Regions from separate parts of the Methylobacterium sp. FW102-HT35C08 genome, predicted to be linked through region 1. Evidence: predicted binding sites of a transcription regulator. Region 1 holds the regulator's gene; each other region holds the start of a gene.
What was found. The regulator LexA, encoded in region 1, represses DNA repair genes until DNA is damaged. The targets are predictions, from matches to a motif close to TGTTCNNNNTGTGTTCNG.
Positions count from the first base shown of each region.

Region 1 (3,270 bases):
GCGATGGCGAGGCCGATGAAGACCAGCTCGAACAGGCCGACGACGATCGCCACCACCTCGACCCGCCGGTAGCTCCCGGTAAAGACCAGCGCGAGCAGCAGGACCGCTGGCAGTCCGAGGCTCACGAGCCGGGGCACCCTGAACAGGTCGCCGATGCCGGCAATGCCGGAGAATTCCGTCACGATGGCGCCGATCCCGGCCACCACGAGGCCGCCGTAGGAGATCCAGGCCCAGACCGGCCCGTAATGCGCCCGGATCAGCTCGCCGTGGCCGCGGCCGGTGGCGGTGCCGAGCCGCACCGTCAGCTCCTGAACGACGTAGAGAATCGGCACCAGCAGGATCTGCAGGAGCAGCAGCGAGTAGCCCCAGCGTGCGCCGCTCTGGGCCGCCGTGATCAGGCTGCCGACATCCGTGTCGGCGAGCATCACGACGAGTCCGGGGCCCGCGGTCTTGAGGAACGCGTTCAGGCGAGGCAGGGAAGCGCTTGGCACGGCTCGGGAACAGGCCCGGGCACGGCCGGTTCCGGCGGGCGCCTGCGGCGTTTTCCCGGGCAGGCGGGAGTAACGTGAGATGGTGGAGAGCGCGGATCGAAGCTCCGGCTGGAGCCTTCAGGCGAGCGCCGTGCCCGATGGGGTGCGTCTGGAACTCGCCCTGTCCGACCTGGGCGGAGGTCCGGTCACCGCCGCGATCGTGCTCGACCGGGCGGAGGCTCGGGCCTTTGCCCGCGCGCTGCTGGCCGCCGCCGGAGATGCGGCGGAACGGACTTTTCCGAAGCCGGGCGTTTGAGAGCCCGCCGCCGACGGATCAGCGCGGGCCGAGGCCCGGGTTGCGGCCCGGAAGGCGCGGCACCACCGTGCCCCGCTTCTCGATCGGCGCGTCGCACGCGTAGGCGAACTCGGTCTTCAGCGGATCGAACACGGTCTCGCCGGTGATCCGGCAATCTTCCCGCACAGTCTCGTCGAGATAGGTGCGGGCGGCGGTGCGGAAGCGATTCACCCGGGTCGCCGCCGGCTCGGGATCGATCCGGACCTCGCTCAGGTTGCAGCCGGCATATTCACGCAGGGCATTGGAGACGATGAGCATCCGGCGCAACTGCCGGTTGTCGTAGACCTCATAGGGCTCCTTGCAGCCGATCGTGACCACCTGCGGGGTGAGCGCGACGTAGTTGCGGGAGATGTACGAGAACCCCGTGGTGCAGCCCGCGAGCGCCAAAGCGAGGGAGGCCAGAGTCACGGCCGTCAAGGCGGGAGGCAGCAGAGCCGCGGGTCGTCGCATCCTCGTCATCCCAGCCCGATCTCAGCCCGCCCCGGCTCCGCCGCCCTGTCCGGCGGCGTGTGGGTGCATTGAAACGGCTCCGCTTGCGCCGTCAATTCGTTTCTGCCTCGGAGCGCGGCGCCAGCAGAAGCGTGGCCGTATAACGCTTGCGGAACACTTGCGGAACGTTTAACCTGTTCGTGATTTGTTTCCGAGACCGTCCCGAGGCGGTCCGCCAAGCCGCGAGGCCCCCTTCGATGCTCACGCGCAAGCAGCTGGACCTCCTGCGATTCATCCAGAGTCGCATGCAGGAATGCGGCGTTCCCCCCTCCTTCGACGAGATGAAGGATGCGCTCGATCTCAAGTCGAAATCGGGCATCCATCGTCTGATCACGGCTCTGGAGGAGCGCGGCTTCCTGCGGCGCCTTCCGAACCGGGCGCGGGCCATCGAGGTGATCCGCATTCCCGAGAGCCTGACGTCCCCGGCTGCCGCGGCGCCGGCGGAGCCGCGCCGCTTCACGCCGAGCGTGGTCGAGGGCGGCAAGTCCAAGCAGCCGCCGCTGCCCGCCAATGCCCGCATGATCGACGAGGCCGGCCGCGCCGTGTCGATCCCCGTCATGGGCCGGATCGCGGCCGGTACACCGGTCTCGGCGATCCAGAACCAGAGCCACGCCATCACCCTCTCGCCCGACTTCCTGGCCGGCGGCGAGCACTACGCCCTGGAGGTGCGCGGCGACTCGATGGTGGAGGCCGGCATCCTCGACGGCGACCTCGTGGTGATCCGCAAGCAGGACACCGCCAACACCGGCGACATCATCGTGGCCCTGATCGACGACGAGGAGGCGACGCTCAAGCGCCTGCGCCGCCGCGGCTCCTCGATCGCCCTGGAAGCCGCCAACCCGGCCTACGAGACCCGCGTCCTCGGTCCCGACAGGGTCCAGATCCAGGGTCGGCTCGTCAGCCTCGTCCGCCGCTACTGAAGCGGGGCGGCCGGCGCGTCGTCCGGAGCCGGGTTGGCGCCTGTCGGATCGCTCTCCGACGCGGCCATCCCTCCGGAGGCGTCCGCAGGAGGATCCGTCCCGGTCCGCGCAGCGGCGGCGGGGCGGGGCACCGCGCGGGCCCGCCAGGGGACCGTCCGCTGATCGGTCCGGGCGCCCTGTATCGCGAAGCCGCCCGCTTCGGCGCGCAGGGCCACGGCTCCGTGACTGGCGAGGAAGCCGCGGTCGATGACCAGCGGGCCCGTGCAGGTCGGGGGCGCCGCAAGGCCCGTGATCAGCACGGTGGCCCGGGCGCAATCCTCCGGGAAGGCGCGCCAGTCGCGAACCAGGGCGACCGCCCGGCCGTTCGGCAGAATCGCGGTGCAGCCGAGCCGGTCGCAGCGCCCGCCCGCGGACGGGCGGCTCCGCTGCTCGGGTGTGCGGTTATCGCCGTCCGCCTTCAGCCATTGTTCCAGGACGAAGCCGGAGGGATTTCCGAGCGCCGAAAGGCGCCCGTCGGGACCCCGCACCGCGGCGCCTCCGCCCTGCCGGTCGATGTAGAGATCGTAGCGCTCCGGCAGGGCCGCGAGGCCGAGGCCGAGCAGGAGCGGCGGTAGGGCGAGCCAGCGCAGCCGCGAGACCGGGAGCGTCGCCAGCAGCAGCCCGGCCGTGAGCAGTCCCAGCGCCCCGGTTCCGAACGCCGGCAGCACCAGCGTTGCCCGCTCGAACCCGGCGATCCATTCGGAGATCGCCAGCATACCGCCGACTGCCTGCCCCATGAGCCACCAGATCGGCCGGTCGAGAGCCAACGGATAGGCGAGGATCCCGATCACCGCGGAGGGCATCACCACCAGGGAGACCAGAGGCAGCGTCAGCGCATTGCCGATCAGCCCGAACGGCTGGATTGTCTGGAAATGGTAGGTGGCGAAGGGGGCGGTGGCGATCTGCGCCACCAGGGTCGTCGCCAGCGTGCCGGTGACCGCCGACAGGCCGGTGCCGACGATCCGCCCGATCCGCCCCGCCCCGGGGCGCAAGAACA
Region 1 covers NZ_JBYTCL010000002.1:2,042,160-2,045,429, forward strand. Annotated here, with positions in the region: gene AC3WSN_RS09680 (NRAMP family divalent metal transporter) at 1-425, opposite strand, end outside; gene AC3WSN_RS09685 (hypothetical protein) at 571-786, shown strand; gene AC3WSN_RS09690 (hypothetical protein) at 805-1,275, opposite strand; gene lexA (transcriptional repressor LexA) at 1,512-2,234, shown strand; gene AC3WSN_RS09700 (ComEC/Rec2 family competence protein) at 2,228-3,270, opposite strand, start outside.

Region 2 (3,270 bases), 1.2 Mb from region 1:
GCTCGCGATCCGCGTCGTCCCGGGCATACGCGACCTTCGAGCCCTGCTGCAGCCGGTAGAGCGGCGGGATCGCGAGGTAGAGGTGACCGCGGTCGATCAGCCTCGGCATCTGGCGGTAGAAGAAGGTGATCAGCAGCGAGGCGATGTGGGCGCCGTCGACGTCGGCGTCCGTCATGATGATCACCTTGTCGTAGCGGAGATCCGTCTCGCGGAAGGCCGCGCCGGTGCCGCAGCCGAGCGCCAGGGTGAGATCCGAGATCAGCTGGTTGGCGCCGAGCTTGTCGCGCGAGGCCGAGGCGACGTTCAGGATCTTGCCGCGGAGCGGCAGGATCGCCTGGGTCGCCCGGTCCCGAGCCTGCTTGGCCGAGCCGCCGGCGGAATCACCCTCGACGATGAAGATCTCCGAGCCCGCGGTGCCGGCCGCCGAGCAATCGGCGAGCTTGCCGGGCAGGCGCAGCTTGCGGGTCGCGCTCTTGCGGGCGACCTCCTTCTCCTGGCGGCGGCGCAGGCGCTCCTCGGCCCGGTCGATCACCCAGTCGAGCACCTTGTTGGCCTGGGCCGGGGAGGCGGCGAGCCAATGGTCGAAGGCATCGCGCACCGCCGTCTCGACGATGCGCTGGGCCTCCACGGTGGCGAGCTTGTCCTTGGTCTGGCCCTGGAACTCCGGCTCGCGGATGAACACCGAGAGCATCGACGCGCAGGTCGCCATGACGTCGTCGGTGGTCACCGCCGTCATGCGCTTGGCCTGGTTCACCCGCTCGGCGTGCTCGCGCAGGCCGCGGAGCAGGGCGACGCGCAGACCGGCCTCGTGGGTGCCGCCCTCGGGCGTCGGGATGGTGTTGCAGTAGGAGTGCGAGAACCCGTCCTCGGCGACCATCCAGGCCACCGCCCATTCGAGCGACCCGTGCGAGCCCGGCTTGGTGATCTTGCCGGAGAACATCGCGTCGGTGACGAGCTCCTTGCCGTCGATGTCCCGGGCGAGATAGTCGCGCAACCCGTCGGGGAAACGATGCACGGCTTCCGCAGGCACGTCCGCCAGCCCTTCGAGGAGGGCAGGGGCGCAGCGCCAGCGGATCTCGACGCCGCCGAACAGGTAGGCCTTCGAGCGCGCCATCTTGAACAGGCGGCGCGGGTCGAACTTCAGCGATCCGAAAATCTGGGCATCGGGATGGAAGCGGACCCGGGTGCCGCGGCGGTTCTGGACCCGGCCGACGAGCTCCAGCGCGCCCTGCGCATGACCGCGCGAGAAGGTCTGGCGGTAGAGGGTCTGGTTGCGCGCCACCTCGACCTCGAGCAGGTCGGAGAGCGCGTTCACCACCGAGATGCCGACGCCGTGCAGGCCGCCCGAGGTCTCGTAGACCTTCGAGTCGAACTTACCGCCGGCGTGCAGCGTGGTCATGATGACCTCGAGCGCCGACTTGCCGGGGAATTTCGGGTGCGGGTCGACCGGGATGCCGCGGCCGTTGTCGGTCACCACGAGGGCGCCGGATTCCTCCAGCTCGACCTCGATGAAGCTGGCATGGCCGGCGACCGCCTCGTCCATCGAGTTGTCGATCACCTCGGCGAAGAGGTGGTGCAGGGCCCGCTCGTCGGTGCCGCCGATATACATGCCGGGCCGGCGCCGGACCGGCTCCAGGCCTTCCAGCACCTCGATGTCGGAGGCGGTGTAGCCGCCCTCCGGCTCGGCGGCCGCGAGCGTCGCCACGGAGGCCGAGGCGTCCAGGCGCCGCCGCGGCTCGGGCGGCCGGGCGGCCGGGCCCTTGCCCGGCCCGAACAGGTCCCGCGCCGGATCGCTCACGCGCGGCCTCCGCGGGCGCGGCGCATCGGCCGGCTCGACTTCGCGCAGACGGGTCTTGGGTCGTGGAGCATGCGCCTTCATCCCCGCATGATAGCGGAACAAACCGTAAACATCAAAGCCGTTCGCCCTGCGGCGACGCGCGCGCATCATCGCATGCTGCGCTGCCGCGAGCGAGGGCCGGAACGGCGCCGATGCCTCGACCGGCAGGGCCGTCTGTCATCACGACGTTGCACAACAATGGGTTAAGGCTTTCTCGTGACCGCCCCGTCCGGCTTCCACAGCCTGCACCGGAACAGAACGGGACAATCGACGTTGATGGCGGAGATAATCTTGACCGTGGTCAGGGAGCCGCAGTCCATGAGCGACGCCGCGATCGAGGCCCGCCGCCTCACGTTGATCCGCTTCGAGCACGCGGCCGGTGCTGCCTTCGGTTGCGATGACGACGCGGCCGGCGTGCCGCCCGCCCGCGCGCTGGTCAACGCCACCACGATCACCTTGGCGACCTTCGCGACCGCGGTCGCGGCGACGATCACCTACCTGGTCTGATCCCGATCGCTGACCGCAGCCCGCGGTGAGAGGGCGGCAACGCTGCCTCTGCCTCACCCACGTCGTTGCAAGCGGAGCGAGGCAACCCAGTCGGCGCCACGCTCGACAAACTCGGGGCGACCTGGATTCCTTCGCTCCGCTCGCAAGGACCGGGCCTTTCGAGCCCGGTTAGCGAGCCTTCTCAGCCCGCGCTCGACTTCTTCGCAGCCGCCTTCTTGGCCGCCGGCTTCTTGGTGGCGGTCTTCTTCGCCGCCGGCTTGTCGCCGCTCGCCTTGCGCGCCGAACTCTTCCGGACCGCCCCGCGCTTGGCTGGCTTGCCACCGCCTGCGGCACGCTTGGCGTTCACCAGGGCGATCGCCTCGTCCAGCGTCAGCGCCTCGGCGGCCATCGTCTTCGGCAGCGTGGCGTTCACCTCGCCGTCCGTGACGTAAGGGCCGTACTTGCCGGCCTTGACCACGAGGTCGCGTCCGCTCGTCTCATCCTTGCCGAGCGGCCGGCCCGGATCGGCGGCCGGGCGACCGCGCCCGCCGCCCTGCTCCTTGGCGACGATCAGGTCGATGGCGCGGTTGCCGCCGATCTCCAGCACGTCGTCATCCTTGCCGAGATTGGCGTAGGTCTTCCCGTGCTGCACGTAGGGCCCGAACCGGCCGAGATTGGCCACGATCGGCTCGCCGGTCTCAGGGTGGCGCGCCACCTCGCGGGGCAGCGACAGCAGCGCCAGCGCCTTGTTCAGATCCACATCCGAGGGGCTGAGCCCCTTCGGCAGCGACGAGCGCTTCGGCTTCTCGGCGCCCTTCTCGGTGGAGGCCTCGCCGAGCTGCAGGAACGGCCCGAACCGGCCGTCGCGGAGCGTCACCGGGAGGCCGGTCGCGGGATCGTCGCCCAGCACGCGCACGCCCGGCTGGCCGCCCTCGGCCGAGGAGCCG
Region 2 covers NZ_JBYTCL010000002.1:867,130-870,399, forward strand. Annotated here, with positions in the region: gene parE (DNA topoisomerase IV subunit B) at 1-1,798, opposite strand, end outside; gene AC3WSN_RS04270 (hypothetical protein) at 2,156-2,344, shown strand; gene topA (type I DNA topoisomerase) at 2,526-3,270, opposite strand, start outside.
Region 2: a site for LexA is predicted at 1,893-1,910, ahead of parE (DNA topoisomerase IV subunit B). Genes of this name have one in related genera too.

Region 3 (3,270 bases), 1.7 Mb from region 1:
CAGCGTGAGGAAGCCAAGAACGAAGTGCAGCCAACGGGGCAGGCCGCCGGCGTAGCATGCTCGGTCTCGTCCCGGTAACCGCCGGCCGCCATCCTCGGCAGCACAGGCTCGCTCTCAGGCATCGCGCTACAAAGGACGACGCTGGCGTCTTGGCCAGCCAAACCCGGCATCCTTCGGCATCTCACCCAAAAGGAGGATGCGACTCAGCTGGTCACATTGTTAAAAACAGTCTTCGACAGCCCGATAGGGGGCCTCGCTCATGTCTTCAGGTAAGCGCGACCACGTCCGCTCTGCACAGCGCTGGTCCAAGCCTGAACGATCACCGGCCTTGCGCCGCGGACCTGAACACTGAGTGGCCCGCTGGATCGGCGCTGCTAATCTTCGCCGCTCAAAGGCCGCCGCAGCAGCCGCTATCGAAATGCCCTGCGCCGAGATCATTCCGCTGAGTTGGGCCGATACCTTCGGCCATCCGATGCGCGTCGCTCCAACGCCTCGTCCGAGACGCTGGAGTCGTGGTGACACGAGTGACGATCTGAAGTCAGCGGCTCGGCGGCCCGCCTGTGTTGGGCCGGCGATCTCGCGGCGCTTCTAAGCTGACCGGCGCGCACCCGGCACGCCAAGCCCGATCGCCCTAGCCAGGGCCGAGCGCTTCTCGGCGTAGCTCGGGGCCACCATCGGGTAATCGCTGGGTAGTCCGAACCGTTCACGGTAGCTGTGCGGGTCGAGCCCCTTGGCTGAGAGATGGCGCTTGAGCGTCTTATAGGTCCTGCCGTCGATGAAGCTCGTGATGCCGTCATCCCGGACCGACTTGCGAATCTGGAGTGCGCTTGGCTTCTGGATCTCGTAAGTCGAGGCAGGCGCGTCAGATATGCCGCCAGAGGCTAGTCCCGCAATCGCGGTATGAACGCTGTGAATTAGCTTCGGAAGCTCAGCCGCCGGGACCGGATTCCGCGAGACGTATGCGGAAACGATCCCGCCGGCTATTTCGATCAGGTCCGACGTGCGGTCTGGTGTTCCCGTAGTCACTTTGCTTCACCCCGCCGAATTCTGGCTCGCAAGCTATGACTATCGCTAACGGAAGGCAACTCAAAATTTGAGTTACGCTGTCGGCCGGTTATAATGATTTTGCACCGCCGAAGCGGGAATAATGACGCTGCTTGGCTGCTTTGGAGCGGGACGATCGCCCGACACACTCGGCTCGGCCGCCCATGTGCCGTGACGATTGCGCGCTCGCGAGCCTCGGTCGAACGCTGCTGAATCGCGTCCTTGGGCATGCCTCCCACAAGCCGACCAGTGATCTTCAGCTTGGTCGACGCGATGGAACTCTGCCTCATCCTCGGCCGCGTGCTGCTTCTTCGTAGCGATCAGCAGGTCGAAGGAGGCGGTTGCTATTTCATGAGCCTGCTGGACGCGCGTCGCTGATCGTCAGCCGCCCTGCAGGCTCTCGGCGACATCGTCCGGGATCTCGCCCCACTGGTCAAGGATCGTGATGCCTTCCAGCTAGCCCGTCTCGTCGTCGGCCACCACCTTCAGCGCCACAGCGCTGGGCATCCGCTCGGCCAGGTTCTCGGCTTTCTTCACCGCCACGCTCTCGGTCTGCGCCGGCTCCTGCCGGGCGGGCCGCAACCGCTTCCGCAGCGGCTTGACCGGCTACACTACGAACGCCGTCTTCATCGCCATGTCCGCCCGTCCTCGCTGACGGTCGGCGCAACGCGCTGCCGCCGTTTGCTTTTCTCGACCCTGTCCACATCCGTCCACGGCGCGTTTTCGCGTCGGCGACGAACGCATTGAACCGACCCTGCATCTCCGATTTGTTCTGTCTTCGTTCTAGCATGACGGAGCGCAGGGTGCACCTCAACCGGATCGACGAACTGCTGGTCCAGAGCCCCGACGCGGTCCGCGTGCCGGTGATCGGGCAGGCCCTGTGCGCCGGCTTCCCGTCGCCGGCCGACGACTTCCTCGAAGGCGCGCTCGAGCTGCCGCGCTGGCTCGTGCCGAACCCGCCCGCCACCTTCCTGTGGCGGATCAGTGGCTCGTCCATGGAGGGCGCCGGCATCTACGACCGCGACCTCGCCTGCGTCGACCGCAGCCTCAAGGCCGGCCACGGCAGCGTCGTGGTCGCGGCGATCGACGGCCAGATGAGCTGCAAGCGCCTCGTGATCGACGGCAACATCGCGCGGCTGGCCTTCTGCAACCCGGACCTGCCGGCGTTCGCGGTCGATGAGTTCGGCGAGGGCGCGATCTGGGGCGTGGTCCGCTTCTCGATCCGCTGGCACGTCGCCCGCGGGCAGCTGTCGTGAGCGGGCCCGAGGCGCGCCTGCGCGACCGGATCGGCGGCGGCCGCGCCGTGGCGCTGATCGACGGCAACAGCTTCTACTGCTCGTGCGAGCGCGTATTCGACCCCAGGCTCGCCGCGGTGCCGGTCATCGTGCTCTCGAACAACGACGGTTGCGCCATCGCCCGCACCGCTGAGGCCAAGGCGCTCGGCATCCAGATGGGCGACCCGTACTTCAAGATCCGCGACCTGTGCCGGGTCCAGGGCGTGCGGGTGTTCTCGTCGAACTACACGCTCTACGGCGACATGTCTGGGCGCACCAACACGGTCTACCGGCAGTTCAGCCCGCAGGTGGAGATCTACTCGATCGACGAGAGCTTCCTGAACCTGTCGGACGTGGCGCCGGCGCTCCGGGTCGAACTCGCCCGCGACCTGCGCGCTACGGTCCGCGCCTGGACGGGAATCCCGACCTGCGTCGGCATCGGTCCGACCAAGACGCTCGCCAAGCTCGCCAACCACATCGCCAAGACGGTGCCGGATCTCGCTGGCGTGTGCGACCTGACCGACCCAATGGCCTACGCGCACTGGCTGTGCCGGATCGACGTCGCCGAGGTCTGGGGCATCGGCCGGGCCTCGCTGGCGAAGCTCCAGGCGATGGGCGTCGAGAGCGTGGCGGACCTGCGCGACCTCGACCCGCGACCGGTGCGCAAGGGCCTGACGGTGGTAGGCGAGCGCATCATTCACGAGCTGCGCGGGCTGGCCTGCCTGCCGCTGGAGATGGTGCCGGCGCGCCGGAAGGGCTGCGCGGTGACCCGCTCGTTCTCCAGCCGGATCACCGAGCGGGCGGTGCTGGAGGAGGCGGTGGCCGCGCACGCGACGCGCCTCGGCGAGAAGCTGCGGCGGGAGGGGCTCGGGACCAACCACGTCACAGTCTTCTATCACACGAGCGAGCACGACCGGGATGATCCGATGCGCTCGGTCTCGACCACGGTGCA
Region 3 covers NZ_JBYTCL010000002.1:357,566-360,835, forward strand. Annotated here, with positions in the region: gene AC3WSN_RS01845 (Ros/MucR family transcriptional regulator) at 589-1,026, opposite strand; partial or broken gene AC3WSN_RS01850 (hypothetical protein) at 1,426-1,638, opposite strand; gene AC3WSN_RS01855 (LexA family protein) at 1,848-2,300, shown strand; gene AC3WSN_RS01860 (Y-family DNA polymerase) at 2,297-3,270, shown strand, end outside.
Region 3: a site for LexA is predicted at 1,813-1,830, ahead of AC3WSN_RS01855 (LexA family protein). Genes of this name have one in related genera too.